DNA from 4 places in the Kitasatospora sp. NPDC048365 genome. Region 3 is predicted to be linked to each of the others. Evidence: riboswitches for the same ligand, from Rfam matches in the RefSeq annotation. Region 3 holds a riboswitch; each other region holds the start of a gene.
The links. A riboswitch is a leader RNA that binds a small molecule or an ion and turns the genes downstream of it on or off. The one in region 3 is predicted to bind cyclic di-AMP.

Region 1 (7,514 bases), on a different contig from region 3:
ACGGTCCTGCTGTACCAGCCGGTGCAGGCGGGCGTCATGGCGACGCCGGGCGAGGTGGTCCAGGCGCCGCCGGTGGGGGCCCAGTGGAGGTTGACGGCGGTCCAGCCGGTGGCCGGCTTGTAGTAGACGGTGGCGGTGGTGGCGGCGTGCGCCGTGATGGCCGGCAGCAGCGCGGCGACCAGGCCGGCGATGACCGCGAGGACGGCCAGGATCGGATGGCGCCGCCGCACGTGGCGGGGTCGTTGGTCCACAGGGGACTCCTCGTGGCGGGCCGCGGTTGGGGCGCGGCCTGTCGGGTGGGGGATGAGGGTCCTCTTGCGCAAGTTCCTGCAAGATGTTGCGGGGAGCGTACCGAGCCGTCAACGCCACGTAAAGAGTCGTGGACCGACCGCGACGAAAAGGGCCCGCCCGCCCCGGGGGGAAGCGGGGCGGGCGGGCAGGGGAAGGAACGCTCGGGTCAGCAGCTCCAGTTGACCTTGTAGAAGGTCGCGTAGTGGTCCGAGGTGTAGTAGTCCTCGTGGTAGACGGCGCCGGTGACGATCCGTCGGGCCCCGCGGGTGGAGCTGCCCGGGGTGATCACGGTGTACTCGTGGTAGTAGCCGCCGGCCTTGGCCGGCAGGACGCCCTCTCTGTTCTGGAAGACGATGCCGTCCTGCGAGTAGGGGAACGGGCCGCCCTTGTCGATCAGGGCCAGGGTGTCCCGGGCCTGGCTCGGCAGGGCGGTGCGGCACACGTTCCCGGAGACGGTGGCGTGGGCGTCGGTGGCGAACACGGCGGTCGGGGCCAGGGTCAGCATGCCGACGGCGACGACGGAAGCGGCGCGGGTCTTCAACGCGCGTAGAGTGATTCGCATGTGAGCCAGTGTGGGGGCTTGTCAGGTCCGCGCGAAAGACGTTGCCGCAATTTTTCATCTTCGGGTAACTCCCCGGGAACCCGGGGGACTTGTGGCGGACCGCCATCAGCAGCGAGCCCTCGGTGTGGTCCTGTCACATGGGTCTCCGGCCGCGCCGCGCCTACCGTGACCTGACTCCACGTCACCCTGCCGCCCCCGAGGAGGCGACCCCTGATGCCCCACCCCGTCAGGTCCCTGTGCACCGCCCTGCTCACCGCCGCCCTGCTGCTGCTCGGCATCGGCACCGTCCCCGCCCACGCCGCCGCGCCCCCGTACCTCGCGCAGGAGGCCGTCTTCACCGCGCCCGGCAACGGCTGGGACCGGGTCGAGCGCTACCTGGACACCACCACCGGCTTCCGCGCCGAGCAGTACCCGTCGGACGGCCGCGGCGACCAGGACGGCGCCCGGCTGACCTGGTTCGGCGGCGTCCGGCAGCCCTATTCCGGCCGTTTCCTGCTCTACAGCGGCACCGGCTGGAACACCGGCCCGATCACCACCCCCGTCCTGCTGGTGCACGGCGCCAACGACAACGCCGACCGGGCCTGGGCCGACCCCGGCGCCACCGGCAGCTGCGGCGCGTCCGGCTGCCCCTCCACCGGCCTGGCGCAGAACCTGGCCGCTTCCGGCCACCGGGTCTTCGCGATCAACTTCGCCCACAAGCAGGGCGACAACCTGCTCCAGGCCCAGGCGGTCGGCGACGCGATCGCGCTGATCCGGGCCAGGCTGGGGGTCGCCCAGGTCGACGTGGTCGCCTGGAGCAAGGGCGAGGTCGCGGCCCGCGCGTACGTCTCCTCGGTCCGGCCGTCCTGGGGCCGGGCCTACGCCGGGGACGTCCGGCGTCTGATCACCCTCGGCGGCCCGCACGGCGGCCTGGACTACACGTACGCGCACGGCTGGGCCTTCTCGCTGGCCACCTGGCCGGCCTGCGGCGGCACCGCCAACGCGCCCTCCCCGCACCTGTACATGACCTGCTACGGCAGCTACACCGCGCAGCCCTGCCTCGGCGTGCTGCCCAGCGGCGGGTACGACTGCTTCCCCGGCCAGCGCCAGCTGCTCGCCCGCTGGGACGGCCGGTACGGCGTCGACTCCACCGCCCAGGACTGGTGGACCACCTACTACGGCGGCCAGGGCTTCTACACCTCGGGCCAGGGCATCCAGGCCGCGATCGACGCCGGGTCGCTGATCGCCCCGCTGCAGCGGGCCGGCATTCCGGCCTCCGTGCGGACCTACCTGCTGGCCGGCGGCTCGGCCGACATCCCCGGGATCCTCAACGAGGGCCGCGGCCCGAGCGACGGCCTGGTGTTCACCGCGAGTGCCCTGGACACCACCGGCATCCCCACCGTCGGCGGCACCGCGCTGCTCGGCGGCCTCAACCACATGGAGCTCGCCTGGGCCCCGGCGGCCGTCCAGCAGATCACCTCCTGGCTCGCCTGACCAGGGCAGTCCCGCCGGCCCGCGGTGTGACGCTTGTCTCTCCCGGGCCGGTTGTCGCTCTGTCGACAATCTGTCTAGCCTGCTCGGGTGCTCGCACCGGGCACGCCACCGCCGGGACGCCGAATCCTGTCCACCCGCCGGGGGCTTTCGCTGACCACCACTGGACAGGAGCGGGGGACCCACAGGTACGTCGCCATGCCCTCCGCTCCCTCCGGGACGGCCGGGCACGGCTAGGGGTGAAGCCGCACGCACGCACGCGCGCGGCCGGGCCGCCTCAGGGCCCGAACCCGACAGCTCACCTCGCAGGCGTCGCGGAGGAACCCCGTCATGCGCCTCTCCCGTCCTGCCCGCATCGGCGCCGTCGCCGGTGCCGCCGCCCTGATCGGCGCGCCGCTCGCCGGCAGCGCCCAGGCCGCCTGGTTCAACCCGTCCGCCTGGACCACCCCGTCCGCCTGGAGCGCCCCGACGACCGCGGCCCCCGCGACCTCGGCCGCCACGACCGCCGCCGTCGCCGGCGCCACGTCCGCCGCCGCGACCGTCACCCAGGACCGGCTCACCCCGGAGTCGATGGCCGCCGCCGTCTCGACGACCGCCTCGCTGACCGTCCACTCCTCCTCCTGCTTCACCGCCAAGACGCTCGGCGTCGGCGTGCGCGACGCCGCCGGGCGGAACCTGGACTTCCCCGGCAACGCGAGCAACGTGCAGATCTGCCCGGGCGGCACCACCTTCACCAGCGCCGCCCGCACCCTGCCGGCCGGCACCTACACCCAGTTCGGCTTCTGGCAGGACTCGGCGAACGCCTGGCACAACCTGCCCTCGCGCACCCTCACCGTGGCCGCCGCCGGCGCCACCACCCCGGCCCCGGCGCCCACCCCCACGGTCAAGCCGACCCCCGCGCCGACGCCGACCCCGACCCCGACGCCCACGGCCGCCCCCACGCCGACGACCGCGCCGACCGCCCCGGCCGCGGGCACCGGCTCGCCGATCCCGGGCAAGGCGCTGACCTGGTCCGAGGAGTTCGACAGCGCCATCGCGTACGGCTCCAAGTGGACCGGCGACAAGTCCAGCGCCTACCGCTACGGCAACCACAACCCGGACGACAACAAGCTCGACTGGCTGACCACCAGCGGCGTCCAGGTCTCCGGCGGCGTCGCCACCTTCACCGCCAAGCCGTCCGGCCACACCCTGGAGAACGGCAAGCAGGCCTGGGACACCGGCCTGCTCACCACCGAGTACTCCTCCCAGGGCTTCCAGGTGAAGACCGGCGACTACGCCGAGACCCGGGTCAAGCTGCCCGCCGGCACCGGCGCCTGGCCCGCCCTGTGGACCTGGAAGAACGGCAACGGCGAGATCGACTCCTTCGAGTACCACCCGGACAACCCGAACCTGCTGGAGCTGACCAACCACGTCAAGTCCGGCTCGAAGTACTACACCGACGCGAGCGCCATCGCCAAGGACCAGTGGGTGACCATCGGCACCTACTACGGCGCCGACTCCGTCGACTGGTACGTCAACGGCAAGAAGGTGTTCTCCGACGGCACCGGGGTCGGCACCGGCTGGTCCGCGTACCTGATCCTCAACCTGTCGCTGAGCGCCGGCCAGTACCACCCGGCCGCGTCCGGCTCCGCGCCGATCAGCTTCGCCGCCGACTGGGTCCGCGTCTACCGCTAGTCGGCCCGCACGGTCAGCGTGAACGCCGTCCGGTCGTTCGCCGGGACCGTGTCGTCCGCGCCCGCCACCCGTACGTGCCCCTCGGCCCTCGTGCCGGGGGGCACGTACGCGTTCACCCGGACCGGGATCAGCGCGGTCGCCGTCCGCAGCGCCGGCAGGCCCGCCGGGAAGGTGCAGCGGACCAGGTGGCCGGCCAGCGAGACGGTGCAGTTCTCCGGGAAGAACGGGCCCTCGGCGGTGAAGCCCGCCGGCAGGTCGACCAGCACGGTGAACGGCGAGGCCGTCCGGTCCGGTCCGCCGTTGGCGACGAAGGCGTGCACCGTGGTCAGCCCGCCCGGCGCGGCCGGGTCCGGGTCGAGCCGGACCACCTGCAGGTCCGCGTGCGAGGGCAGCGCCGCCGCCGTCCCGGTCGTCGTCCCCAGGGCCGCCGCGGCCGCCATCGCCAGAACCATGGGCCCCCGCATCACCCGCACGGCCATGCTCCACTCCCACTGTCGGTGCCCACCTGCATACTCACAGTAGTGGCGCACGGCCCTGTCGAGCGGAGGTGGACACGATGACTGGTCGCGTGTTGAGCGAGGTGAGCGGCGAGGTCGCGGCCGAACGGGAGGCCGGCTTCGTCCAGGCGTACCGGCAGCTGGTGGCCGGCCCGCTGCCGGAGGGGCTGCTGCGCACCGAGCTGCTCAAGGGCAGCGACCGGCACTGGCGGATCCAGAGCCTGTGGCGCGACCTGGCCACCCTGGAGGCCGTCCGGGCCGACCCGAAGACCGCCGCCGCGCCGCGCCTGTTCCGCGAGGCCGGGGCCGATCCGGTGCTCGCCGTCTTCGAGGTGACGGTGGCCCAGGTCGGCGACCTCGACCTGTCCGACTGACGCGGTCGACGGCCGTGGCGGCTGTGGTGGCCGTGGCGCTCCTGATGTCCCGTCTGGCCGTCGCGCCGTCCGCGCTACGGCGCGAGCACCTCGCCGAGCCGGGAGGCGATCTGACGCATCACCGGGACGAGCGCCGCGCTGCCCGCCTGCGCCTCCAGCGCGCGGATCCGCGCCTCCGGGCCGGAGACCGACAGTGCGGTCGGCGTCGGCGCGCCCGGCACCGCGACCGCGATGCAGCGCACCCCGATCTCCTGCTCCTGGTCGTCCACCACGTACCCGGACTCGCGGGCCGTGCCCAGCTGGGTGATCAGGTCCTGCGGGTCGGTCACGGTGTACGCGGTGTGCGCCTGCAGCGGGCCGGTGCCGAGCAGCGCCCGGGCCTCCTCCTCGGGCAGCTGGGCCAGCAGCGCCTTGCCCACGCCGGTGCAGTGCGGCTGCACCCGGCGGCCGACCTCGGTGAACATCCGCATCGAGCGACGGGACTGCACCTGCCCGACGTACACCACCTCGCCGCCCTCCAGGACGGCCAGGTTGGCGGTCTCGCCGGTGGCCTCCATCAGCTCGGTCAGGTACGGGCGGGCCCAGCTGCCGAGCAGCCGGCCGGCCGTCTCGCCGAGCCGGATCAGCCGCGGGCCGAGCGTGTAGCGGCGCGCCGTGTCCTGCCGGACATAGCCCTGCTGAACGAGGGTACGGATCAGGCGGTGGATGGTCGGCATCGGCAGACCGGAGGTGGTGGAGAGCTCGCTCAGGGTGGCGATGCCGCTCGAGTCGGCCAGCGCCTCCAGCAGCAGGAAGGCGCGCTCGACCGACTGCACGCCGCCGCCCGCGCGGTCGTTGCCTGTCGGAGCTGTGGCGGGGGTGCTGACCACCGGCGTTCCCTTCACTGTCGGAGGAGGAGTAGAGTCCCTGCGATCTAGCTCAACAAACCGTTGAAATTCTGTATCGCGGAAACTAGTCTCCACCTTACAGAACAGAACCCGCCGGTAGGCAGGGTTCGGATCCGGGAAGTTCCCACCGGAACATCCCGAGCGATCACAACCGTCCAAGGAGTGTCCTGCCCATGGCTGCAGATCAGGGACCACTCGGCGCTGCCCCCGCCGCCCCGGTCGTCACTGTCGCCGGTCCGCGCGTCCCCCGCGCCGAGGAGGTGCTCACCCCGGAGGCCGTCGCCTTCGTCGTGGGCCTCCACCGCGCCTTCGAGGGACGCCGTCAGGAACTCCTGGCCCGACGCAAGACCCGCCGGGCCGAGATCGCCGCCGCCGGCACCCTCGACTTCCTCCCCGACACCGCCGCCGTCCGCGAGGGCGACTGGCAGGTCGCCGAGGCGCCCCGCGCCCTCCAGGACCGCCGCGTCGAGATCACCGGCCCCACCGACCGCAAGATGGTCATCAACGCCCTCAACTCCGGCGCCAAGGTCTGGCTCGCCGACTTCGAGGACGCCACCGCCCCCACCTGGGAGAACGTGGTCTCCGGCCAGATCAACCTGATCGACGCCTACGAGAGCCGGATCGACTTCACCTCCCCGCAGGGCAAGGCCTACACCCTCAAGCCCGCCGACCAGCTCGCCACCGTCGTGGTCCGTCCCCGCGGCTGGCACCTGGACGAGAACCACCTGCTGGTCGACGGCACCCCGGTCGCCGGCGCCTTCCTCGACTTCGGCCTGTACTTCTTCCACAACGCCGCCCGGCTGATCGCCCGCGGCCCCGAGGACCCCAACTCCGGCCCGTACTTCTACCTGCCGAAGACCGAGAGCCACCTCGAAGCCCGGCTGTGGAACGACGTCTTCACCCACGCCCAGGCCGAACTCGGCATCCCGCACGGCACCATCCGCGCCACCGTGCTGATCGAGACCATCACCGCCGCGTTCGAGATGGAGGAGATCCTCTACGAACTGCGCGAGCACGCCGCGGGCCTCAACGCCGGCCGCTGGGACTACCTGTTCTCCATCGTCAAGAACTTCCGCGACGCCGGCGAGCACTACATCCTGCCCGACCGCAACAGCGTCACCATGGCCTCGCCGTTCATGGCCGCCTACACCCGCCTGCTCGTGCAGACCTGCCACCGCCGCGGCGCCCACGCCATCGGCGGCATGGCCGCCTTCATCCCCTCCCGCAAGGACCCCGAGGTCAACGCCGCCGCCCTCGACAAGGTCAAGGCCGACAAGGACCGCGAGGCCGGCAACGGCTTCGACGGCTCCTGGGTCGCCCACCCCGACCTCGTCCCGGTCGCCCGCGCCTCCTTCGACGCCGTCCTCGGCGCGCGCCCCAACCAGAAGGACAACCCCGGTCCCGCCGAGCCCGTCACCGCCGACCAGCTCCTCGACATCGCCGGCGCCGGCGGCAGCTGCACCGAGGCCGGCCTGCACAACGCCGTCCAGGTCGGCGTCCGCTACATCGAGGCCTGGATCCGCGGCCTCGGCGCCGTCGGCATCTTCAACATGATGGAGGACGCCGCCACCGCCGAGATCTCCCGCTCGCAGATCTGGCAGTGGATCCACAACGGCGTCGTCCTCGCCGACACCGGCGAGAAGGCCACCGCCGACCTCGTCCGCCGCCTCGTCGGCGAAGAGCTCACCGCCCTGCGCGCCGAACTCGGCGACGACGCCTACACCGCCGGCCGCTGGCCCGAGGCCGCCCGCCTCTTCGA
Region 2 (7,514 bases), on a different contig from region 3:
GTGGCCGACCGCCGCCGACTACCTGCGCGAGCGCTACGGCCGCGCCGTCGGACCGGACCGGGTGGCCGGGATGCTGGCCCGCGGCGAGTTCGTCGCCGTTCACGGCCCGATCGACGCCGACACCCCGTTCACCCCCGGCGGGTACCTGTGGTTCCACCGCGAGTGGACCCCGTACGAGGAGCCGGTGCCCTTCGAGGTGGAGGTCCTGTACCGCGACGAGCGGATCGTGGTCGCCGACAAGCCGCACTTCCTCGCCACCACCCCGCGCGGCTCGCACGTCACCGACACCGCGCTCGCCCGGCTGCGCCGCGACCTGGACCTGCCCGCGCTCAGCCCCGCCCACCGGCTGGACCGGCTGACCGCGGGCGTGGTGCTGTTCGTCGCCGATCCGCGCCACCGGGGCGCCTACCAGGGCCTGTTCGAGCGCCGGCTGGCCCGCAAGGAGTACCGGGCGGTGGCCCGCCACGATCCCGCGCTGGAGCTGCCTGCGGTGGTGCGCAGCCGGATCGTGAAGGTGCGCGGCGAGATGGCGGCGTACGAGGTGCCCGGCGAGCCGAACGCGGAGACCCGGGTGGAGCTGGTCGGCCACCGCGAGGGCCTGGGGCTCTACCGGCTGCTGCCGCACACCGGCCGCACCCACCAGCTGCGGGTGCACCTGAACCGTCTGGGCGTGCCGATCCTGCACGACCCGATCTACCCCGTGGTGCGGCCCGCGTCCGAGCCGGAGGACTTCGGTGCGCCGCTGCAACTGCTGGCCCGGTCGCTGGAGTTCACCGATCCGGTGAGCGGGGAGGAGCACTGTTTCCGCAGCCGCCGCACGCTGGCGGGGTGGCCCGGGTAGCCGGGTTCTGCGCGGTGTATTGACGGTGGGTCTAATAACTTCTACCTTCGCGGCACGGACACGTACGCGCCGCGAAGGAGATCCCCCATGCCCGAGACGACCCGCCTGCGCGACCGCGAGCGGACCGCCGAACGCCTGCTCGCCTCGTCCGCCAAGCTCTCCTTCGACCCGCTCAAGGACGTCGACTGGGACTCCGCCCCCGAGCCCGGCCGCTACTACTGCCCGCCGCACCGCCTCTCGCTCTACGGCACCCCGCTGTGGGAGACGCTGGACGAGGAGCGGCGGATCGAGCTCAGCAAGCACGAGACCGCCTCGATCGCCAGCGTCGGCATCTGGTTCGAGGAGATCCTGATGCAGATGCTGCTGCGGCACGCCTTCGACCAGGACCCGACCTCCGCGCACGTGCAGTACGCGCTGACCGAGATCGGCGACGAGTGCCGGCACTCGGTGATGTTCGCCAAAATGATCAGCTGGATGGGCGTCCCCGCGTACGGCGCGCGCCCGGTGGCGCACAACCTCGGACGGCTCTTCAAGGCGATCTCCACGCACAGCCAGACCTTCGGCGGCACCATGTACGTCGAGGAGATCCTGGACGCCTTCCAGCGCGAACTGATGGCCGACGAGACGCTCCAGCCGCTCACCCGGCAGGTCTCGCGGATCCACGTCATCGAGGAGTCGCGGCACATCAGCTATGCGCGCGAGGAACTGGTGCGGCGCCGGCTCGGGCCGGTCCGGCGCCGCTACGAGCAGCTGTTCATCGGACTGATCGTCTACTTCGCCACCGTCAGCCTGATCCACCCGCGCCTGTACCGCGCCGTGGGCATCGCTCCCGAGGTCGGCAGCGCCGCCGCGAAGGCCAACCCGCACTGGCGGGCCACCAAGGTGGAGATGGCCGCCAAGGTGATCGGTGTCCTCGACCGGGCCGGGCTGGTCGGCCGCACCAACCGCTGGCTGCTGCGGGCCGCCGGCGTCATCCACTGACGGGCGGCCCGCAGGCCGTCACTGGCCCAGCTGGAGCACCAGGCCGGGCTTGAGCAGGTCCGGGTTCTCGCCCACGACCAGCTTGTTGGCCTCGTAGAGCCCCTTCCAACCGCCCTGCAGGCCGTTGTTGCGGGCGATGGACGCCAGCGTGTCGCCCGCCTGCACCGTGTACGCCTTCGGGGTGGCGGCCGGCGGGGCCGACTCGGTGGCAGGAGAGCTCGGCTGCGCGGTGGGCGCGGCCGGAGCGGTGGCGTCGGCGCCCGGGACCGTCGGGGTGGTCGGACCGGTCGCCGGCGCCGTCGGGTCGACCGGCGGCGCCACCGGCAGCGTCGGGTCGCCGGTGACCGGCGCGGTCGGGTCGACGGTGACCGGCGGGACGGTCGGGTCGGTCGGGGTCCCGGTCGGGTCGGTCGGCAGGGTCGGCGTCGTGGTGACCGGCGCGGTGGGAAGCGTCGGGTCGACCGGGACCACCGGAGCCACCGGGGCGACCGGCGCGGTGGTGGCGGGCGCCGTGGTGCCCTGCGCGTTCCGGGCGTCCTGTGCGGCCTTCGCCGCCTTCGCGGCGGCCGAGCTGACGTGGTGCTCGTACACCGAGTGGTGGCTGGTCCAGAACCAGCCGCCGTCCTGCTCGTACCAGTACACGCTGTACACCGGGTCCCAGCCCGGGAGGCCGGAGAAGACCGGGGTGGTGTGCGCGGCGGGCAGCGAGCCGTCCTGGGCCGCGTTCACCATGTCGACGCCGCGGCTGCCGCGCAGCGAGCCGGTCTCGTCCGCCGAGTCGTTGACGTCCACCACGCCGGTCACGCCGTCCCGGGACAGGCCGGCCTGCTGGGCGCAGGTGCCCCAGCCGCCCTCGCCCTCGGCGGCGAGCACCCGCTCGGCCACCGCGATCTGCTGGCTGCGGGTCGCCCGGTCCGCGCTCGGCGCGAACTCGGTGCCGCCGTACGCCGCCCAGGTGGAGTCCGTGAAACGCAGGCCGCCGTGGTAGCCGTCGCCGGAGTCCGCGCTCCAGTTGCCGCCGGTCTCGCAGCCCGCGACCTTGTCCCAGACCGGCGTCGGCGCGGCCTGCGCTCCGGTGGCGGCCAGCAGGGGCAGTGCCAGGCCCACGCCCGCGATACTCGCGACCGCAATGGCCTTCTCCGCCTGGGTGGGACGGCGGTGCCGACCCGGACCCGTGAAGAGCATGAGGACGTCCCTCTCCGCACGCCTGCGAGGTGAGCTGTCGGGTTCGGACCGGGAGGTGGCCCGGCCGCCGGGAGGCGGCTTCACCCCGAGCCGTCGGGGACGGCGACTTACCTGGTTCCCCCACCCCTGCCCCAGGTGGTGTGTTGGGCATCCCGGGAGCGCGGCGGACAGGGCTCGGCGTTTCCGCGCACGGGGCCCGCGTGTGCGGGCTGCACGGAGACTATTCAACCCGGGCAGCCAATCACAAGCTCATACCGCCAGGATCACAGCCCCGTCACGGGCCGTCCACCTTCGTCGCCCACAAACCACAGCCACCCCACAAGCCCCGTCCGCACACCGCCGCCCCGCGCGGCCGTTCGAAACTCGCTTGCGCGAAGGTCGAACCGCGGTACGGTCCGGCCGCTGACGCCCGGTCGGCGGCCGGACGGATGTGTCGGTCCGGTCAGCGCTTGGTGATGGCGACGTGACGGATGTTCACCGGCAGGTTCGGGAAGCCGTCGCCCGGGTTGTTCTGGTCGTCCTCGCCGGCCGCCGCGATCCGCTGCAGGACGTCGAGCCCGGCCGTCACCCGACCGAACGGCGTGTAGGCGGGCGAGAGCTTGGTGTCCTTCCAGACGAAGAAGAACTGGCTGCCGTTGGTGTTCGGGCCGGCGTTGGCCATCGCCACCGTCCCGGCCGGGTAGGTGGCGCCCTCCAGGTTCTCGTCCGGGAAGGAGTAGCCGGGACCGCCACTGCCGGTGCCGGTCGGGTCGCCGCACTGCAGCACGAAGATGCGCTGGGTGGTGAGCCGGTGGCAGTGGCTGCGGTCGAAGTAGTCGCGCTCGGCCAGGAACCGGAACGAGAACGTGGTGCACGGCGCCTTGTCGGTCAGCGCCTTGAACGTGATCGCGCCCTGGGTGGTGCGCAGCGTCGCGCTGTACGGCTTCGCCGCCTGCTTCGCGTCGAACACCGGGATGCCCTTGAAGTTGTCGGCCGGGACCGCCGGGGTGTAGCTGCAGGCGGCGGACGCGGCGGCGGCCGAGCCGGACGGCTGGGCGGCGGCGACGGTGCCGGAGAGGGCCAGCGGCAGGGTGGCGACGGCGGCGAGCAGGGCCATGGACTTGCGGTTCACGGGGCGGCCTTCCGGATGGAGTTGGCGTGGACCCGTCATTCATGCCCCGTCCGGCCGGCCGCCAAGCGTGCCGGATTCACGCCCGGCGCAGGCGCACCAGTGTGTCGACCGCCTCGCCCGCCGTCCCGTCCGGCCGGGTCGCCGGGCGGCGGACCCGCTCCGCCCGAACGGCCGTCAGGCCGGTGTCGGCGAGGGTGGCGAGGACCTCCGGCAGGCGGTACAGCACCGCCGGGTCCTGCGGCCCGCCGACGCCCTCGGCCAGGTTGGTCGAGTCGTGGCCCACCACCAGCAGCGTGCCGCCCGGCGCCACCGCCCCGGCCGCACGCACCAGCACCGACCCCAACTGCTCGCCGGGGAGCTGCAGGTAGGCGATCAGCACCAGGTCGTACCCGGCTGCCTCCGGCTCGTACGCCAGCACGTCCGCCTCGACCAGTTCGACCCGGGCGGCGTTGTCCGCGGGCAGCGCGGCGGCGAGCGTGCGGGCCCGGCCCAGCGCGACGGGGGAGAAGTCCACCGCGGTCACCCGCCAGCCCCGGGCGGCCAGCCACAGGCTGTTGCGGCCCTCACCGGCCGCCAGGTCGAGCGCCCGCCCCGGCGTCAGGTCGGCGGTCTCCGCGGCGACCCAGCGGTTGGGCTCGGTGCCCCACACCAGCTCCGAGCTTCGGTAGCGGGTGTCCCAGGCGCTGCTGTCCAAGGCGTGCCTCCGGTGCGGTGCTCGTCGGGAGACCGAGACTATCCGGCGGGCGAGCCGGCGGCGTGGAACCGGCGGCCCCAGCCGGGCCCCGTCGCCGAGCACCGGCAGCGGGCCGCCGACGCGGGTAGGGGCGCGGCGCGCGGGTTCCGTGCGTCGGTGCAGGAGCCGGAGGGCCCGATGAGCGGTCGGGGCGCGGAGGCTAGGAGCCGCGGGGGGCGGCCTCGGCGCAGTGCCGATGCCCGGGGCCGAGCGCGCGCAGCAGGTCGAGGGCCTCGGTGCCGCCGGGCGGCGGCGTGAAGACACGCAGGCGCTGGTCGGCCGCCGGCGTCGCCAGTACCTCGCAGTCGAAGACGATCCGGCCCAGCTCGGGATGGACCAGCCGGTACGGGTGCGAGGTCCGCACCGCCACCTCGTGCCGCTCCCAGAGCGTCGCGAACTCTGCCCCGGCGGCCGAGTCCCGGAGCCGGGCGAGGAGGCCGCGGGACGCCTCGTCGGTGCCGCGCCGGACGACCGCGGCGCGCAGGTCGGCGACCAGTTGCCGGGCGTACTCCTCGTGCTCCTCGGGGGCCAGGCGCTCACGCACCACCGGGTCGGAGAACCAGCGCAGCACGAGGTTGCGGTCCGGGCGGGCCACCGAGCAGACGCAGCCGAACAGCGCCTGCGCCAGCTCGTTCTGCGCCAGCAGGTCGCCCAGATCGCTGAGGACCTGCACCGGGACGCCGTCCAGGCGGTCGAGCAGGTAGAGCAGGCTCGGCCGCAGGTACTCCCCGGCCCGGTCCGCCTCCGGCGGGCGGTGGCCGGCGAGCAGGTACAGGTGGTCGCGCTCGTCGACGCTCAGCCGCAGGGCCCGGGTCAGCGCGGCCAGCATCTGGTCCGAGGGCTGCGGACTCCTGGCCTGCTCCAGGCGCACGTAGTAGTCGGCGGACATTCCGGCGAGCACGGCCACTTCCTCGCGGCGCAGCCCGGGCGTGCGCCGCCGCGGCCCCTCGGGCAGCCCGACGTCCAGCGGGCCCAGCCGGGTCCGGGACCGGCGCAGGAAGTCGGCGAGCTGATCGCGGTCCATCCCCATGCCGGTAGTGATACCACCGCACGCCCGGTCCGGCGCCACCCGTTTCCCTGGGACCGGCAGTCCCAGGAAGAACGCTCCGCTCCCCACCCGACGGCGGCCGACGCACAGTGGTGACGTCCCGTCAGAGCGGCCCGAACGAACCGAACGGTGGTCACCCATGAAGGAATCCCTGCTGGCCGTGCCCGGCGCCCGGCTGCGCCACTTCGTCCGCGGCTCGGGCCCCGTCCTGGTGCTCGTCGCCGGCGGCCACGGCGACGCCACCGCGACCGAGGCCCTCGCCGACCGCCTCGCCGATCGGTACACCGTCCTCACCTACGACCGCCGCGGCCTGTCCCGAAGCACCGCCGACCGGCCCGGGGCGAGCCCCGCCACGCACGCCGACGACCTCTCCCGGCTGCTCGCCGCCCACACCGCCGAGCCCGCCCACGTCTACGGGAGCAGCCTCGGCGCGCTGATCGGGCTGGAGCTCACCGTCCGGCACCCCGGGCAGGTCCGTACCCTCGTCGCCCACGAGCCGCCCGCCACCCAGGTACTGCCGGAACCCGAGCGGGCCGCCGCCCTCCGGGACCTGCGCTCCGCCGAGGAGGCCTTCGCGGCCGACGGGACCGCCCCGGCGCTGCGCAGGTTCGCGGAGCTCGTCGGCATCGACCCGAGCGACCGTGAACCCGAGGTCGAGCTCCGCGCCCCGGGCCCGCAGCAGCGGGCGAACGCAGCCTTCCTCCTCACCCACGACACCCCGGCCACCCGCGCCCACCGGCTCGACCTCGCCGCGCTCGCCGCGTCCCCCGCCCGGATCGTCCCGGCCGCCGGCGAGGACTCCGCCCGCTACTGGCCGCACCGCTGCGCCGTGCTGCTCGCCGAGCGGCTGGGGACCGCCTGCGAGCCGTTCCCCGGCGGGCACAACGCCTACGTCTACCGCCCGCGGGCGACCGCGGAGCGGCTCCACTGCGTGCTCAGCACTCCGGCGGAGCCGTAATCAAGGGGCAGGTGAAGGGCCGGCCGGGTAGCGTGCTCGCCCGGTAGTGGACAGACCATCAGGGGGAGTGTTGACGGAGCCGTCGCCGGACCTGACGGACCGGCTGGTCCGTGCGGTGATCGCCAAGGACGCGGAAGCGGTGCGGGCCTGCCTGGAACAGGGCGCCGCACCCGACACCCCGGGCCCCGACGGGCTGCCCCTGCTCTGCACCGCCGTGGCCGGCCTCGACCACCGCACCGCGGAGGTCCTGATCGACGCCGGCGCCGACCAGGACCGGGAACTCCCCGACGGCAGCACCCCGCTGCTGCGGGCGGTCGACACCGGCTCGCCCACCCTGGTCGGCACCGTCCTCGGGAACGAGCCGCGGCTGCGCCTCCCCGAAGCCGCCCGACAGCGCCTGCTCGACCGGGCCCGGCACTGGCACGAGACCGGCGCGGTCGAGGAACTGCGACGCCGGACCGGGGCCACCGGGCCCGCCGTCAGGCGCCGGATCGACGAACCCGACGGCGACACGCTCGACGAGCTGTCCCTCGGCGGGCTCACCGTGCGGGCCGGGCACGGGGCGGTCCTCACCGCGCTGGAGTGGCGGTTCGTCCTGTTCCCGCCCGTCGAGGTGGTGATGGCGCGCGCCGTCCCGGACGCGGAGGTGGGCGACAG
Region 3 (7,514 bases):
GCCCTGATCCCCACCCAGGCGCAGGGCGAGGCCGGGGCCCCGGGCCTGACCCCGGCGCGGAGCGGGGATCAGCCGGAGGCCGCGGCGAAGGACTGAGCCCGGGGCCTGCGGGCCTCCCGGGTCGGGGTGCGCAGGACCAGCAGGCGGTGCGGACGTGCCCCGGGCCTGGCCGCGGGCACCACGCGCATCTCGGTGGCGATCCGGTGGCCGCCGAGGGCGGCGCGCAGGCCCGGCAGGTGGGGGCAGCGGCGGCCGGCGCCGTCGTACAGCGGGTAGACCCGGACCTCGCCACCGGGCCGGGTGACGCGGGCGAGTTCGAGCAGGGCGGCGAGCTGGGCCTGCGCGGAGAACACCTCGGGGTAGGCGAAGAGCAGGTAGGAGCTGAGGGTCAGCGCGAAGGTCCGGTCGGCGAACGGCAGGCGGGGCAGGGCGGCGGCGATGTAGCGCTCGGGGTGGGCGGCCCGGTCGGCGGTGAAGATCCGGTGGGCGCGGTCCCAGCTGCGCAGGTACTTCTCCGGGGAGTGCCGGTCGGCCGGCAGGTACCGCCGCGGGTCGGTGCGGGCGGCGGCCTCGATGGCCCGCCGCCCGGCCCGGGCCAGCTCGGTGAGGGCCGCCGGGGCCAGCGCGTACGCCGGGTCGGCGGCGATCACCTCGCAGCCGAGCTGCCGGGCCTCGGCCGCCAGCCCGGCCGCGCCGCCGGGGCAGTCGAGGACCGGGCCGCCGACCGCGCCCAGCCGACTGCGGGTCAGGCCGAAGAGCTGGCAGTACTCGTCGAGCGGACGGGAGGTGATCAGCGTCGGCGCCTGGTGGTCCATCACGCTCCTCGGGCGGCTCGCGGGCGGCCGGGTCGGCCTCGGCCGCTTCATCGGACCACGGCCTCCCGGCCGTCGCACCTCGGACCGGAGCGGGGTGACCGCCGGTCAGCGGGCGCCGAGCAGGCCGCGTATCGCCAGGCGGCTGACGTTGGTGACGCCGCGGATGATCTGCGGGGTGAGCAGGACCAGCAGCACCCCGAGCAGGGAGACCCCGGTGATCTGCCACGGCTCGGTGACGTAGGCGTGGTGCTCGACGCCGGCGCGGTCCGTGTACTCGTAGAGCTGGTACCCGGGCCAGGGCGTGTAGCGGGCGAACACCCAGTGGTAGAGCGGGTAGAGCGCCAGCGACCAGCCGACCGTCAGGAAGACCACCGACAGCGTGAAGGAGAGGATCGCCCACGGCAGCATCAGCACCTGGTAGAGCGCGGCGCGCCAGCCGGCGCCGTCGGCCAGCCGGGCGGTGACCGCGCCCCAGAAGCCTCCGCGCTTGGGGCGGACAGCGGGCGGGGCGGTCACCTCGGTGTCGAGCATGGTGCGGGCCCGCTGCCGGTCCAGCGCGCCGAAGCCGCGGGCCAGGACCAGCAGCAGCGCCAGCACCGGCAGGCCGAGCGCGGTCACCACCAGGCCGAGGCCCGCGCTGAAGAGGGCGACGGTCGCCACGAACCCGGCGATCGCCACCGGCAGGCCGGTGAGGGTGAAACCGAGCTCGCGGTAGGTGCTCGCGGCGAACGGGGCGCGCCAGAAGGCGGGTCGGCGCGGCCCGGCCGGGCGGGTGTGGAAGGTGTCGGCGCGGTGCAGCGTACTGGTCGTCATGTCGGGCCCCTCGGCGTCGTGACTGCTCACGGTGCAACGGTGCCCGAGCGGGGCGGGTCGGCGGAATGAAGCCTGCTGCCGACTTCGGGGTGGGGTTGTCCCCACCCCCTCAGGTGGTGCGGGCTGCCGCCCACTCCGGTTCGAGGAGGGAGTACTGGAGCGAGTCGCGCCAGCTCCCGCCGACCCGCAGCTCGTGCCGGATCCGGCCCTCCAGCCGGAAGCCGGCCCGCTCCACCACCCGCGCGGAGGCGGTGTTGTCCGGGTCGATCCGGGCGGCCAGCCGGTGCAGGCCGAGCGTCCGGAAGCCGAACCCGCAGAGCAGTTCGGTGATCTCGCCCGCGTACCCCCGGCCCCAGGTGTCCCGGCGCAGCGCGTACCCGACGAACGCGGCGGTGTCACCGTCCCGGGTGAACGCCGCCTGCCCGATCGGCACCCCGCCCTCGCCGTCGTCCCCGGCGTCGGCGAGCGGCACCACCGCCAGGCGGTAGTAGGTGCGCGGCTCGCGCTCCGCCTCCTCCAGGTAGTGGCCGATCTGGTCGGCGCACTCCTCGACGCCGCGCGGTTCGAACGGCAGGTACCGGGCGGTCTCCGGGTCGCCGAAGACCGCGTGCAGCGCCTCGGCCTCCTCGGGCGTCTGCCGGTACTCGCGGCAGATCAGGCGCGGTCCCGTCAGCCGGATGAGTTCCATGGGCCCCGACCCTACCGCCGCAGGTGAGCGGGGTCGGCGGAGCCGGTTACCGTACCTGGGTGACTGACGAGGACCTGCGGCTCAGCCCGCGCACCCGCACCGCCGAGCTGCTGGCCTGGGCCGGGGAGGAGGGCCGCCCGCCGGTGCCGGACGGGGCGCTGCGGACCGTACTGACCCTGCTGGAGCTGGGCGGCGCCCGGCTGCACGACGGCTGGCCCGAGCTGAGCTCCGCCCAGCTGGAGCAACTGCTGTACGAGCGCCTGTACCTGTACGTGCAGCCGGTGGACGAGCCCGGGGCCTACGAGGCGTACGGCGAGGCCGTCCGGCTGCTGATCGACCGTCAGCGGGCGGCCCGCCGGTTGAACGCCAAGCGGTGGGAGCGGCTGCACGAGGAGGCGGAGTGGCAGGGCGAGGTGCTCTGCGGGCTGCTGCGCCGGGCCGACCTGGTCACCTGGCCGCGCCTGTACACCCTGCTGCTGCGGGCCGACGGGATCGACCCGGCGGACGAGGGCGCGGTGCGGGCGTGGCTGGACGGGTTCCGGGAGCTGCCGGAGGAGGAGCGGCTGGGGCGGTACGCCACCGCGCCCGGGCTGGTGGCGGCCGAGGGCCAGGAGGAGTGGGACGCGGCGCGGCTGCTGCTGGTCGGCATGGCGACGGACGGCGCGCGGCGGCTGCTGGAGCAGGGGCTGATGCAGCGCAGCTACCGGAACCTGGCGGAGCTGACCGCGCGCGGGCTGCCGATGCCGGAGGAGCTGGCCGGGGACTTCGACGGGTTCGAGGCCGCGGTGGAGGCGGAGGCGCTGCGGCTGTACGGGGAGTGGACGAGCCCGGGGCTGGCGGCGCTGCTGGTGACGGAGTACCCGGACCTGGCGCCGGAGCCGGGCCCCGGCGACATCGAGGCGTACCTCGCGGAGCGGGGCGAACCCGGCGAGGCCTGAGCCGGGAGCGGGCCGGACGGCACCCGGGTGGCCGTGCGGAGGACGGAACGCGCGAGCGGTCCGGGCCGGAGGGGGGCCTGCGCCCGGGGCGGACCGGGCCGAACAGGGCCTGCGCCCGGGGCGGACCGGGCCCTGGGAAGGCCGGGCCCGGGGGATGGAGCTCCCGGGGCCGGTCAGGGACGGGATCCGGGCCCGGGTGGGCCCTGGTCCGACGAGCCGGGCGCGGGGAAGGGGTCGCGGCCCGGCTGCCGTCGGGGGCGGCTACGGCGTGAGGCCGTGCGATCCGAGCCAGGTGAGCGGGTCGATCGGGGCGGCGCCGTCGGGGCGGACCTCCAGGTGGAGGTGGGGGCCGGTGACGCCGGTGACGTTGCCGGTGGCGCCGACGGTGCCGAGCACGGTGCCGGTGGTGACGGGGCCGGCCGGGGTGGTGATCCGGGCGAGGTGGCAGTACCAGAGCTCGGTGCCGTCGGGCAGGGTCTGGATCACCCGGTAGCCGTACGGGCCGGACCAGCCGGCGGAAGTGACGGTGCCGCCGGTGACGGCGGTGACCGGGGTGCCGGTGCGGGCGGCGAAGTCGAGGCCGGTGTGCAGGTGGGCCCAGTGCGCGCCGGCCTGGGCGAACTGCGCGGCGAGGCGGTAGCCGGCGACCGGCAGGGCGTGGTCGCCGAGGGGGGCCGCGGTCTCCTGCGCGGCGCGCCTGGCCTGGGCCTCCTGGGCGGCGGCGATCCGGGCGGACTCGTCGTCGGCGGTGCGCCGGCCGTCGGCCTGCTGCTGGATGCGGGCGGCGAGGGCGAGTCCGGGGTCGGCGGACAGGACGGCCCCGGAGGCCTCGTCGGGGGCGGTGACGGAGGGGGCGGCGGGGGCGTCCGCGGCGTGGCCGGCCGGGGCGGCGGCGAAGCCGGTGGCGCCGAGCGCGGCGGTCATCGCGGTGACGCCGAGCAGCGGGCCGGTGCCGCGGGACTGCCGGGGCAGCCGGTGCCGGGTGTCGTGCCCGGTCGGGTGGTCGAGCAGGCTGGTGGCTGTGCCGGAGCTGTCAGCGGTCTGGGTGGACGCCACGGGGGCGCACTCCTTCCTTCCCTCTCGCCGACCGGGTTAGCTGACGGGTTCGGAGGTGGAAGGTCTCCTACGGCCGGTGGCCCGGGGGCCTGGCCGATTCACCCCAAGGAACGTGGTTCCCCGGCTCCTGGGCGCGCCCGCGAGGGGGTGGGCCCGGTGGATTAGGCGACCGCGCGCGGTGCCGTATGGGTACGGCGTTGCCGACCGCGCTGCGTTATCAAACGTTAATCCTATGGACCCCCTGTTTCCAAGCGTCTCGGGAGAGGCAGTGATGCCCTCCTGACGACCTGTGGGCGATTTGTGATGATTCGGCGGGCTTGGCGAAGGGGTTGACGGCTAAGGCTATTAGCCTTAGCTTTATGGCTAACAGCAATCGGCACCGCCGACGCACGCAGCCCAGGAGGCCCGCGATGAGCTCCACGACCACCCCCACCCGCTTCTTCGACGTCCCCGGCGGCCGGATCGCGTTCGACGACACCCCGGGCGAGGGACTGCCGGTCGTCCTGCTCCCGGGCATGCTCGACCAGCGGGCCGCCTACCGGCACCTGGTCCCGCTGCTCACCGCGGCCGGCCACCGGGTGATCACCATGGACCTGCGCGGCATGGGCGAGTCCTCGGCCGAGTTCGTCGACTACTCCCCCGCCGCGATCGCCGCCGACCTGCTCGCCCTGCTCGACCACCTGGGCATCGAGCGGGCCGTGCTGGCCGGCAGCTCGTACACCGGCGCGACCGTGGTGAAGGCGGCCGGGCTGGCGCCGGAGCGGGCGGCCGGCGTGGTGCTGATCGACGCGTTCATCGAGAACCTGCCGCTGAACGCCTTCCAGAAGGCGCTGTTCGGCGTGGTCGGCCCGGTGGTCAAGGCGTTCCCCGGGGTGTGGGGCACGCTGCAGAAGTTCTACTTCCCGACCGAGCGCCCGGCCGACTTCGACGCGTACCGGGCGGGCCTGGCGGCGATGCTGCGCGAGCCGCACCGCAAGGTCGCGCTGGCCGGCTACCTCTCCGGCGACTCGGCGCCGGTCGGCTGGTCCGCGGCGGTCCGGTGCCCGGCGCTGGTGCTGATGGGCACCAAGGACCCCGACTTCCCGGACCCGGAGCTGGTCGCCGACCGCCAGGCGGCGGCGCTGAACGGCCGCAAGGTGATGATCGAGGACGGCGGCCACTACCCGATGGCCGGCCACCCGCAGGCCGTCGCCGCCGCGCTGCTCCCGTTCCTGGCGGAGGTCGCCTGATGCCCCGGGTCGGACTCACCCCCGCCGCCGTGGTCGACCGGGCGCTGGAGCTGGTCGACGAGCACGGGGTCCAGGAGCTCACGCTGGCCGCCGTGGCCGGCCGGGCCGGCGTGGCCACGCCCTCGCTGTACAAGCACGTCCCCGGCGGCCTGGCCGAGCTGCGCCGGCTGGTCGCCGTCCGGGTCACCGGCGAGCTGGCCGACCGGCTGGCGGACGCGGCGCTCGGCCGCTCCGGCGACGCGGCGGTGGCCGCGCTGATGGCGGCGTACGCGGCCTACGCCACCGAGTACCCGCGGCGGTACGCGGCGGTGCCGCAGGCGCCGCGGGAGGACGACCCGGAGCAGTTGGCGGCCGCCACCCGGCTGGTGGAGGTGGTGCTGCGGGTGCTGGCCGGCTACGGGCTGGACGGCGCAGAGGCGATCCACGCGACCCGGACGGTCCGGGCGATGGCGCACGGGTTCGCCTCGCTCGCCACCGGCGGCGCGTTCCGACTGGCCGAGGACCGGGCGGTGACGCTGGACCGGATGACCCGGGTGCTGACCGAGGGCCTGCGCTCCTGGCCGTGAGCCGCGGGCCCGGAGGCCGTGACCGATGCGCCGGACGGGCGTTGGGCAGGGCATGAAGAAGCGCTCGATGCTCGCCTTTGCCTCGCTCGCCGTCGGCGTGGTGGCCTCCCTGACCGCCCCCAGCGCGCACGCCGTCCCGCAGGTGCCCGCCGGCCCGCTGACCGACGCGATCACCGCCCCCGACCTGCCGCTCGGCCTCGACCGGGTCGAGACCGTCACCCCCGAGCTGCCCGACCTCCAGGCCTGAGGCCCGCGTACCGGCGCGCGCCTCCGACCGGGGGCGCGCGCCGGTACGTCTTCGGATTGCCTTCGATACCGTTCCGTCACCGTCCACGCGTAAGACTGTCAGCCCAGCGGGAAGTACTACAGTCGGGTCGACCCACGACCCGTCAGCCCACTCGGCGGCAGCACGGAGGACAGGAACGATGACGCAGACGGCGCAGCACACCGAGCCCGTCACCGGCCTGGTCCCGGCACCCCGCCGCCCGCTCGACCCGGAGCCGGCCCCGGCGGCCGAACCGCGCACCCCGGTCGGTGAGCTCCGTCGCGCGTTCGCGGTGCTGCGCGGCCTGCGCACGCTGCGCCCGGTGGCGGCGCGCCCGCAGCCCGGCTACGGCGAGGTGGACGGGCAGTAACGGGCGGCGGCCCGGTCCGGGGAACAGCACGGGAACCCGGCCCGTCGACCCGCGCGGGAAGCGGCACAAGTACGACTATCCGGACATTCGGCGATAAATTGAGCTGAATCAGCGGATCGTCAGCGGCCTGTGCCCGCGTACCGGCGGAGGTGCCGTGCCCGCAGTCACCACCGTCGCCAGGAGGGTCGGCGCACGGCTGCGTCGCAGCCCGCTCGGGCGGTGGCTGAGCCGGCTGCTGGACGGCGACCCGGCCGCCGAGCGGGCCGCGCTGGCCGTGCTGGTGGTGCTCTCGCTCGCCCTCACCTGGCTGGCGATCCTGAAGCCCGACCTGTGCCCGCCGTCCGCGCTGGTCTTCCCGGTGATCCTCGGCGGCTACCTGCTGCACGTCCACCGGCAGTACCTGCTGATCGGCGCCGTCGCGCTCTGCCTGGTCGCGGACGGGCTGCTGCGGCAGCCGTACGGGGTGCGGCCCGGGTCGGTGCTGGTGATCGCGTCGGCGGCGGTGCTGGTGCTGGCCACCTCGCGCTACCGGACCCGGCTGGGCCTGCGCGGCCTGCGCGGCGACACCATGCTGGTCGAGCTCGCCGAGCACGCCCTGGCGCTCGGGCGGCTGCCCAGCGGGCTGCTGGACTGGCGGTTCCACCAGGCGGTGTCGCCGGTGCGGGGCACGCTGTTCTCCGGGGACTTCCTGCTCGCCGCGCACCAGCCGGAGCGGGACCTGCTGGAGGTGGTCCTGGTGGACGTCTCCGGCAAGGGCAGCCGGGCGGCCGCCCG
Region 4 (7,514 bases), on a different contig from region 3:
CTCGCGGTCGCCCAGCGCGCGTACGACGCGGACGTGGACGTGGACGCCGCCCTGCGGGCCGCCGCCCGCCGCTACCGCGCCGCGGTGCGACAGGCCGAGGGCCTCAACCCGTAGCGACCCGCCGGGCTGCGGTCGTCGGCGCAGCCCCGCGTCCCACGCCCCGGGTGCTAGGCGGCGGCGGCCGGTTCCGGGCTGCTGCGCCGCTGCTGCGGGACGACCTCGCCGATCGCCTCGCCGAGCAGGGCGAGGAGGTCGGCGAGCGGGTCGAGGTGGTCGGGGAGGTCGGCGAGCTGGACGATCCGCTCGCCGTCGGGGCCGGCGACCGCGAAGAGGTCGATCGGGCCGAGGTGCTTGACGGCGGTGGAGACCAGCGCGGCGATGTCGCTGGGGCGGTGGATGTCGCCGGAGACGCCGACGACGTGGCAGTCGGGCCGGTCGAGTTCGGTGGCGAGGTCCTCGGCGACGCCGGGCCGCAGGTCGGCGATGAGGAGGCGGGCGGCGCCGGCGGCGGTGAAGCGGCGGGCGAGTTCCGCCCCCGAACCTCCGTCGAGTACCGCGATGACCACCACTGCCCCGGTTACCCGCATGGACTGCTCCTCCTTGAGACGCCCGGTGGCCGGTCCGCACGCCGCCCACCAACGGTTGTCGGAGGATCGTAGGCACGCCACGACCCTCCGCAACAGGGATTACCCGCCAGGTGACCAGACTCACGCAGGTCGGGGCACCGGATACCGTCAAGGCATGTCCCACACGCCCGAGACCACCCGCCCGGAGCTCTTCACCTGGGAGTTCGCCGCCGATCCGTACCCCGCGTACGCGTGGTTGCGCGAGCACGCGCCGGTGCATCGGACGACGCTGCCGAGCGGGGTGGAGGCGTGGCTGGTGACCCGGTACGCGGACGCGCGGCAGGCCCTCGCGGACAGCCGGCTCTCCAAGAACCCCGCGCAGCACAACGTGCATGCTCATCGCAGCGGCCGGGTCGGCATCCCGGGCGAGCGCCAGGCGAACCTGATGACGCACCTGCTGAACATCGACCCGCCGGACCACACCCGGCTGCGGCGGCTGGTGTCGAAGGCGTTCACGCCGCGCCGGGTGGCGGAGTTCGAGCCGCGGGTGCAGCAGCTCACCGACCGGTTGATCGACTCCTTCGCGGAGCGCGGCTCGGCGGACCTGATCCACGAGTTCGCGTTCCCGCTGCCCATCTACGCGATCTGCGACCTGCTGGGTGTCCCGGCCGAGGACCAGGACGACTTCCGGGACTGGGCCGGGATGATGATCCGACACCACGGGGGGCAGCGCGGGGGTGTCGGCCGGGCGGTGAAGCGGATGCGCACGTACCTGGCCGAGCTCATCCACCGCAAGCGGGCGGACCTCGGGGACGACCTGATCTCGGGGCTGATCCGGGCCAGCGACCACGGCGAGCACCTCACCGAGAACGAGGCCGCCGCGATGGCGTTCATCCTGCTCTTCGCGGGTTTCGAGACCACCGTGAACCTGATCGGCAACGGCCTGTACGCGCTGCTGCGCAACCCGGGGCAGCGCGTGCTGCTGCAGGAGTCGCTGGCCCGGGGCGAGAGCGGGCTGTTGGAGACCGGGGTGGAGGAACTGCTGCGCTACGACGGACCGGTGGAGCTGGCGACGTGGCGGTTCGCGTCGCAGCCGCTGTCCATCGGCGCGGTGGACATTCCGGTCGGCGACCCGGTGCTGGTGGTGCTGGCGGCGGCGGACCGCGACCCGGCCCGGTTCGCCGAGGAGAACACCCTCGACCTGGCCCGCGCCGACAACCCCCACCTGGGGTTCGGGCACGGCATCCACTACTGCATCGGCGCGCCGCTGGCCCGGCTGGAGGGGCAGCGGGCGCTCGCCACGGTGCTGACCCGGCTGCCCGATCTGCGTCTTGCCGCCGACCCGTCCGAACTGCGCTGGCGCGGCGGCCTGATCATGCGTGGCCTGCGCGAACTGCCGGTCTCCTTCACTCCGGTGGACGCCTGACGGCGCGTCGTGTCGCGAGATCTGAATGCGGATTAAACCGGACATACCTGCATGGTTCGTGCCCGAGTTGTGACGCGTCGTAATTCTTGCGTGATACCGGTGATATGAGCTTGTGATTGATCGTCGGATCTGCCTACTCTCCCTCTGCCCGCAGCCGCGGGCCCCGGGTGCGGAACGCCGAATCCTGTCCGCCGCGCTGCAGGGAATCCGACAACGACCCGGACAGGGGCGGGGGAACCAGGTTTGACGCCGTCCCCCACGGCTTGGGGTGAAGCCGCCTTCCCGGCGGCCGGGCCACCTCCCGGTCCGAACCCGACAGCTCACCTCGCAGGCGTGCGGAGAGGATTCGTCATGCTGTTCACCGGTTCCGGCCGCCACCGTCGCAGTACCAAGGCCGAGAAGGCCATCGCCGCCGCGGGCGTCGCGGGCGTGGGTCTGGCCCTGCCCCTGCTGACCGCCACCGGCGCCCAGGCCGCCCCGGTCTCCATCTGGGACAAGGTCGCGCAGTGCGAGTCCGGCGGAAACTGGTCGATCAACACCGGCAACGGCTACTACGGCGGGCTGCAGTTCAGCTCCTCCACCTGGAAGTCCTTCGGCGGCGGCCAGTACGCGCAGCGCGCCGACCAGGCCAGCAAGGGGCAGCAGATCGCCGTCGCCGAGAAGGTGCTCGCCTCGCAGGGCCCCGGCGCGTGGCCGGTCTGCTCGAAGCGCGCGGGCCTGACCAGGGGCGGATCGTCGGCCCAGACGGACACCGCCTCGCGCTCCGAGACCCGCGCGGCGGCCCCGAAGGCCGCGACGCCCAAGACCGCGACGCCGAAGACCGCGACCCCCAAGGCTGCGCCGCAGGGCGCGACGTCGCAGAGTGCGCCCCGGGTTGTGCCGCAGGGCGCCCAGGCCCCGGCCGCGCCGCCGGTCGCCGGCGGCGGCTACACCGTGCGCCCCGGTGACACGCTGTCCGGCATCGCCGCCGCCCAGCACGTGTCCGGCGGCTGGCAGAAGCTGTACGAGTCCAACCGTCCGGTGATCGGCGGCAACCCGGACCTGATCATGCCGGGTCAGGTGCTGTCGTTCTGACGGCTGCGGGAGCGGGCACTCCGGACCGTCCGGGGTGCCCGCTTTTGCGGGACATTCAGATGAACTACCAGCGAGTAGCGCGCCACACGGTGAGACGGGACGAAGGTCAACGTGGACCGGAAGCCCGGGGCGGTTAGGCTCTGGTCGTAACGACTACACATCCGCTTCCGCTAGGAGATGCCTCGTGCCGTCCATTGATGTCGTCGTAGCCCGCGAGATCCTCGATTCCCGCGGCAACCCCACGGTCGAGGTCGAGGTCGGCCTCGACGACGGCAGCACCGGCCGTGCCGCTGTCCCGTCGGGTGCGTCCACCGGCGCCTTCGAGGCGCTGGAGCTCCGCGACGGCGACAAGAACCGCTACTTCGGCAAGGGCGTCGAGAAGGCCGTCCTCGCCGTGATCGAGCAGATCGGCCCGGAGCTGGTCGGCTACGACGCGACCGAGCAGCGCCTGATCGACCAGGCCATGCTGGACCTGGACGCCACCCCGGACAAGTCCTCGCTCGGCGCCAACGCCATCCTCGGCGTCTCGCTCGCCGTGGCGCACGCCGCCTCCGAGGCCAGCGACCTGCCGCTGTTCCGCTACCTGGGCGGCCCGAACGCGCACGTCCTGCCGGTCCCGATGATGAACATCCTCAACGGCGGTTCGCACGCGGACTCCAACGTGGACATCCAGGAGTTCATGATCGCCCCGATCGGTGCGGAGTCCTTCTCCGAGGCCGTCCGCTGGGGCGTCGAGGTCTACCACACCCTCAAGGGCGTCCTGAAGGAGCGCGGCCTGTCCACCGGCCTCGGCGACGAGGGCGGCTTCGCGCCGAACCTGGACTCCAACCGCGAGGCCCTGGACCTCATCACCGAGGCCATCAAGAAGGCCGGCTACGTGCCGGGCAAGGATGTCGCGCTCGCGCTGGACGTCGCCGCCTCCGAGTTCTACAAGGACGGCGCCTACCAGTTCGAGGGCAAGGCGCTCTCCGCCGCCGAGCTGATCGAGTACTACGCCGAGCTGGTCGCCGCGTACCCGCTGGTCTCCATCGAGGACCCGCTGGACGAGTCGGACTGGGACGGCTGGAAGGCCATGACCGTCAAGCTGGGCGACAAGGTCCAGCTGGTCGGTGACGACCTGTTCGTCACCAACCCGGCCCGCCTGGCCCAGGGCATCGAGACCGGCACCGCCAACGCGCTGCTGGTGAAGGTCAACCAGATCGGTTCGCTGACCGAGACCCTGGACGCCGTCGAGCTGGCCCAGCGCAACGGCTACCGCTGCATGATGTCGCACCGCTCCGGCGAGACCGAGGACGTCACCATCGCCGACCTCGCCGTCGCCACCAACTGCGGCCAGATCAAGACCGGCGCCCCGGCCCGCTCCGAGCGCGTCGCCAAGTACAACCAGCTGCTGCGCATCGAGGAGATCCTCGACGACGCCGCCGAGTACGCCGGCCGCGGCGCCTTCCCGCGGTTCAAGTACGAGGGCTGAGTCCACGAGGGCTGAGCCAGCCTGACCGGTGCCCCGGCTCCCACCGCGTAGGGTGGGGCCGGGGCACCGGCATGTGCAGGAGGGGTACGAGATGGCCAAGTGGAGGATCCCGGGGCTGGCGGCGCGGCCGCGCTTCACCAGCCGCGCCACCGTGCTGGTGCTCGTCCTGTGCTCGCTGATCGCGATACTCGCGTATCCCACCCGGCAGTTCATCGCCCAGCGCTCGGAGATCGCCGCGCAGCGCGCCAAGGCCGAGCAGGCCCGGCAGCAGGTCGAGGAGCTGCGCCGCGAGCGGGCCCGCTGGCAGGACCCGGAGTACGTGAAGGCGCAGGCCCGCGAGCGGCTGCACTACGCGCTTCCGGGCGAGACGCCGTTCGTCTCGGTGGACCCCAAGCCCTCCTCGGACGGCCGGCCGCCGGCCGCCGGTGCCTTGGCCGGTGTCCGGCCGAAGGCCGCCAAGCCCTGGTACGCCGAGCTCTGGGATTCGGTCGATCTGGCCGACACCGCCCAGCCGGGTACCGAACCCCCCGCATCCCACTGACAGACAGACCGCTGATGACCAACGAACCCGCTGCCGTTCCCGACTCCGACATCGCCGCCATCGCGGCCCAGCTGGGCCGCGTCCCGCGCGGCCTGCGCGCGGTGGCGCACCGCTGCCCGTGCGGCAACCCGGACGTGGTGGAGACCGCGCCCCGGCTGCCGGACGGCACGCCGTTCCCCACGCTGTACTACCTGACCTGCCCCAAGGCGGCCTCGCTGATCGGCACCCTGGAGGCCGAGGGCGTGATGAAGGATCAGACCGCCCGCCTCGCCGAGGACCCGGAGCTGGCCGCCGCCTACCAGAAGGCCCACGAGGACTACATCGCCCGCCGGGACGCGATCGAGGTGCTGGAGGGCTTCCCGAGCGCCGGCGGCATGCCGGACCGGGTGAAGTGCCTGCACGTGCTGGTCGGTCACTCGCTGGCCGCCGGCGAGGGCGTGAACCCGCTCGGCGACGAGGCGCTCGGCATGCTGGAGGACTGGTGGGCCAAGGGCCCGTGCGTCTCCCCGGCCGAGGTCGAGGCGGCGGGCGCGCGGGTCCTGAAGAACCGCGCCAAGGACGAGGACCACGCGGCCGTGATCGCCGCCAAGCAGCAGAAGACGGCCGAGCGCGCCGAGAAGAAGCGCCAGGCGGAGGAGGAGCAGAGTTGACCATGACGCGTGTGGCCGCGATCGACTGCGGCACCAACTCGATCAGGCTGCTGATCGCGGACCTGGACCCGGAGACCGGTTCGATCACCGACCTGGACCGCCGGATGATCATCAACCGGCTGGGCCAGGGCGTGGACAGCACCGGCCGGCTCCACCCGGAGGCGCTGGAGCGGACGTTCGCCGCCTGCCGCGAGTACGCGGCGCTGATCGCCGAGCACGGGGTCGGTCCGGACCGGATCCGGATGGTCGCCACCTCCGCGTCCCGGGACGCCGAGAACGCCGCCGAGTTCACCGACGGCGTCCGGGAGATCCTGGGCGTCACGCCGAGTGTGGTGAGCGGTGACGAGGAGGCCCGGCTGTCCTTCACCGGCGCCACCAAGGAGCTGACCGCCGGCCCGCACAAGCCCCCGTACCTGGTCTTCGACCTGGGCGGCGGCTCCACCGAGTTCGTGCTGGGCGCCGAGGACGTGCAGGCGGCCCGGTCGGTGGACATCGGGTGCGTGCGGCTGACGGAGCGGCACTTCGCCGGTGCCGGGCTGCCGACCCAGGCGCAGATCGCCGCCGCGCAGGCGGACGTGCTGGCCGCCCTGGACGAGGCCGCGAAGACGGTGCCGCTGGACGCCGAGGCCACCCTGGTGGGCCTGGCCGGCACGGTCACCACGGTGGCCGGCATCGTGCTCGACCTGCCGGAGTACCGCTCCGAGCGGATCCACCACGCGCGGCTGACCGTCGAGCAGGTCCGGGAGACCACCGCCCGGCTGCTCTCCTCGACCCACGACGAGCGGGCCGCGATCCCGGTGATGCACCCGGGCCGGGTGGACGTGATCGCCGCCGGGGCGCTGGTGCTGCTGGAGATCATGGAGCGGACCGGGGCCTTGGAGCTTCTGGTCAGCGAGCACGACATCCTGGACGGGATCGCCTGGAGCATCGCCTGACGCGTGTCGGCGGAAAAGGTTCGTGAATTTCTTCACATGGCGAACCATGCTTTCGTCGCACCCAGGTGTCCGGTCCGTCCGATATGTGGGACCGAAGGCTCTGTCGGCGGGTCTGCCAGCGGATCGCAGGCCAGGCCCGCCGACGGCCGGGTAAATCGAAAAAGCGACCGGGAACCCGCGCCCCACCAGGATCGTTGCTGCTCAGCGGGGCTCCGTGTGTCCGACCGCTCACCGCGGGCGCCCGGCGGCGGTGAGCCGAAGGCCCCGACCGGCTTGTGTGGGCGCGTAGTGTAGCACCCGCTGTCCAGCACCTTGTGACTCCCCTCACGAAGTGCCGGTCGGGAGGGGGTGGATACTTTCGGATATGAGCACCACGGAGCGTCCTCGCATCCTCATTGTCGGCGGTGGTTACGTCGGCCTGTATGCCGCGATGCGCATCCTCAAGAAGATGCGCTACGGCGAAGCGACCGTCACGGTCGTCGACCCGCGGTCGTACATGACGTACCTGCCCTTCCTTCCCGAGGCGGCCGGCGGCAACGTCGCGCCTCGCAACCTCGTCGCGCCGCTGCGCAGCGCCCTCAAGAAGGCGGAGGTGCTCACCGGTGCTGTCACCGGTGTGGACCACGCCCGCAAGGTCGCCACCATCCAGCCCGCAGCCGGCGACTCCTACGAGCTGCCCTTCGACTACCTGGTCGTCGCGGCCGGCTCGGTCTCCCGCACCTTCCCGATCCCGGGTCTGGCCGAGCACGGCATCGGCATGAAGACGGTCGAGGAGGCGATCACCCTCCGCAACCACGTCATGTCGCAGCTCGACAAGGCCGAGTCCACCACGGACGAGGGGGTCCGCCGCA

Region 1: it holds a riboswitch for cyclic di-AMP, as region 3 does, so the genes downstream of both, ACGFX4_RS02670 (hypothetical protein) here and ACGFX4_RS07815 (M23 family metallopeptidase) in region 3, are expected to answer to the same signal.
Region 2: it holds a riboswitch for cyclic di-AMP, as region 3 does, so the genes downstream of both, ACGFX4_RS38290 (transglycosylase family protein) here and ACGFX4_RS07815 (M23 family metallopeptidase) in region 3, are expected to answer to the same signal.
Region 4: it holds a riboswitch for cyclic di-AMP, as region 3 does, so the genes downstream of both, ACGFX4_RS30940 (transglycosylase family protein) here and ACGFX4_RS07815 (M23 family metallopeptidase) in region 3, are expected to answer to the same signal.

Annotation. Positions count from the first base shown of each region.
Region 1 covers NZ_JBICYJ010000002.1:198,216-205,729, reverse strand. Annotated here, with positions in the region: gene ACGFX4_RS02685 (carbohydrate binding domain-containing protein) at 1-251, opposite strand, end outside; gene ACGFX4_RS02680 (ribonuclease domain-containing protein) at 458-853, opposite strand; gene ACGFX4_RS02675 (esterase/lipase family protein) at 1,067-2,326, shown strand; cyclic di-AMP (ydaO/yuaA leader) riboswitch at 2,472-2,648, shown strand; gene ACGFX4_RS02670 (hypothetical protein) at 2,654-3,997, shown strand; gene ACGFX4_RS02665 (hypothetical protein) at 3,994-4,476, opposite strand; gene ACGFX4_RS02660 (hypothetical protein) at 4,554-4,868, shown strand; gene ACGFX4_RS02655 (IclR family transcriptional regulator) at 4,943-5,737, opposite strand; gene aceB (malate synthase A) at 5,929-7,514, shown strand, end outside.
Region 2 covers NZ_JBICYJ010000066.1:10,962-18,475, forward strand. Annotated here, with positions in the region: gene ACGFX4_RS38280 (pseudouridine synthase) at 1-841, shown strand, start outside; gene ACGFX4_RS38285 (diiron oxygenase) at 929-1,822, shown strand; gene ACGFX4_RS38290 (transglycosylase family protein) at 1,841-2,929, opposite strand; cyclic di-AMP (ydaO/yuaA leader) riboswitch at 3,013-3,158, opposite strand; gene ACGFX4_RS38295 (peptidylprolyl isomerase) at 3,450-4,118, opposite strand; gene ACGFX4_RS38300 (class I SAM-dependent methyltransferase) at 4,195-4,812, opposite strand; gene ACGFX4_RS38305 (helix-turn-helix transcriptional regulator) at 5,012-5,875, opposite strand; gene ACGFX4_RS38310 (alpha/beta fold hydrolase) at 6,039-6,857, shown strand; gene ACGFX4_RS38315 (HEAT repeat domain-containing protein) at 6,928-7,514, shown strand, end outside.
Region 3 covers NZ_JBICYJ010000006.1:21,698-29,211, forward strand. Annotated here, with positions in the region: gene ACGFX4_RS07790 (hypothetical protein) at 1-96, shown strand, start outside; gene ACGFX4_RS07795 (hypothetical protein) at 69-815, opposite strand; gene ACGFX4_RS07800 (sensor domain-containing protein) at 921-1,628, opposite strand; gene ACGFX4_RS07805 (GNAT family N-acetyltransferase) at 1,738-2,316, opposite strand; gene ACGFX4_RS07810 (hypothetical protein) at 2,376-3,254, shown strand; gene ACGFX4_RS07815 (M23 family metallopeptidase) at 3,516-4,310, opposite strand; cyclic di-AMP (ydaO/yuaA leader) riboswitch at 4,321-4,474, opposite strand; gene ACGFX4_RS07820 (alpha/beta fold hydrolase) at 4,721-5,539, shown strand; gene ACGFX4_RS07825 (TetR-like C-terminal domain-containing protein) at 5,539-6,105, shown strand; gene ACGFX4_RS07830 (hypothetical protein) at 6,158-6,352, shown strand; gene ACGFX4_RS07835 (hypothetical protein) at 6,531-6,740, shown strand; gene ACGFX4_RS07840 (PP2C family protein-serine/threonine phosphatase) at 6,895-7,514, shown strand, end outside.
Region 4 covers NZ_JBICYJ010000038.1:31,410-38,923, forward strand. Annotated here, with positions in the region: gene ACGFX4_RS30925 (MazG family protein) at 1-114, shown strand, start outside; gene ACGFX4_RS30930 (SDR family NAD(P)-dependent oxidoreductase) at 168-587, opposite strand; gene ACGFX4_RS30935 (cytochrome P450) at 742-1,992, shown strand; cyclic di-AMP (ydaO/yuaA leader) riboswitch at 2,191-2,340, shown strand; gene ACGFX4_RS30940 (transglycosylase family protein) at 2,344-3,066, shown strand; gene eno (phosphopyruvate hydratase) at 3,251-4,537, shown strand; gene ACGFX4_RS30950 (septum formation initiator family protein) at 4,629-5,078, shown strand; gene ACGFX4_RS30955 (DUF501 domain-containing protein) at 5,093-5,728, shown strand; gene ACGFX4_RS30960 (exopolyphosphatase) at 5,731-6,663, shown strand; gene ACGFX4_RS30965 (NAD(P)/FAD-dependent oxidoreductase) at 7,028-7,514, shown strand, end outside.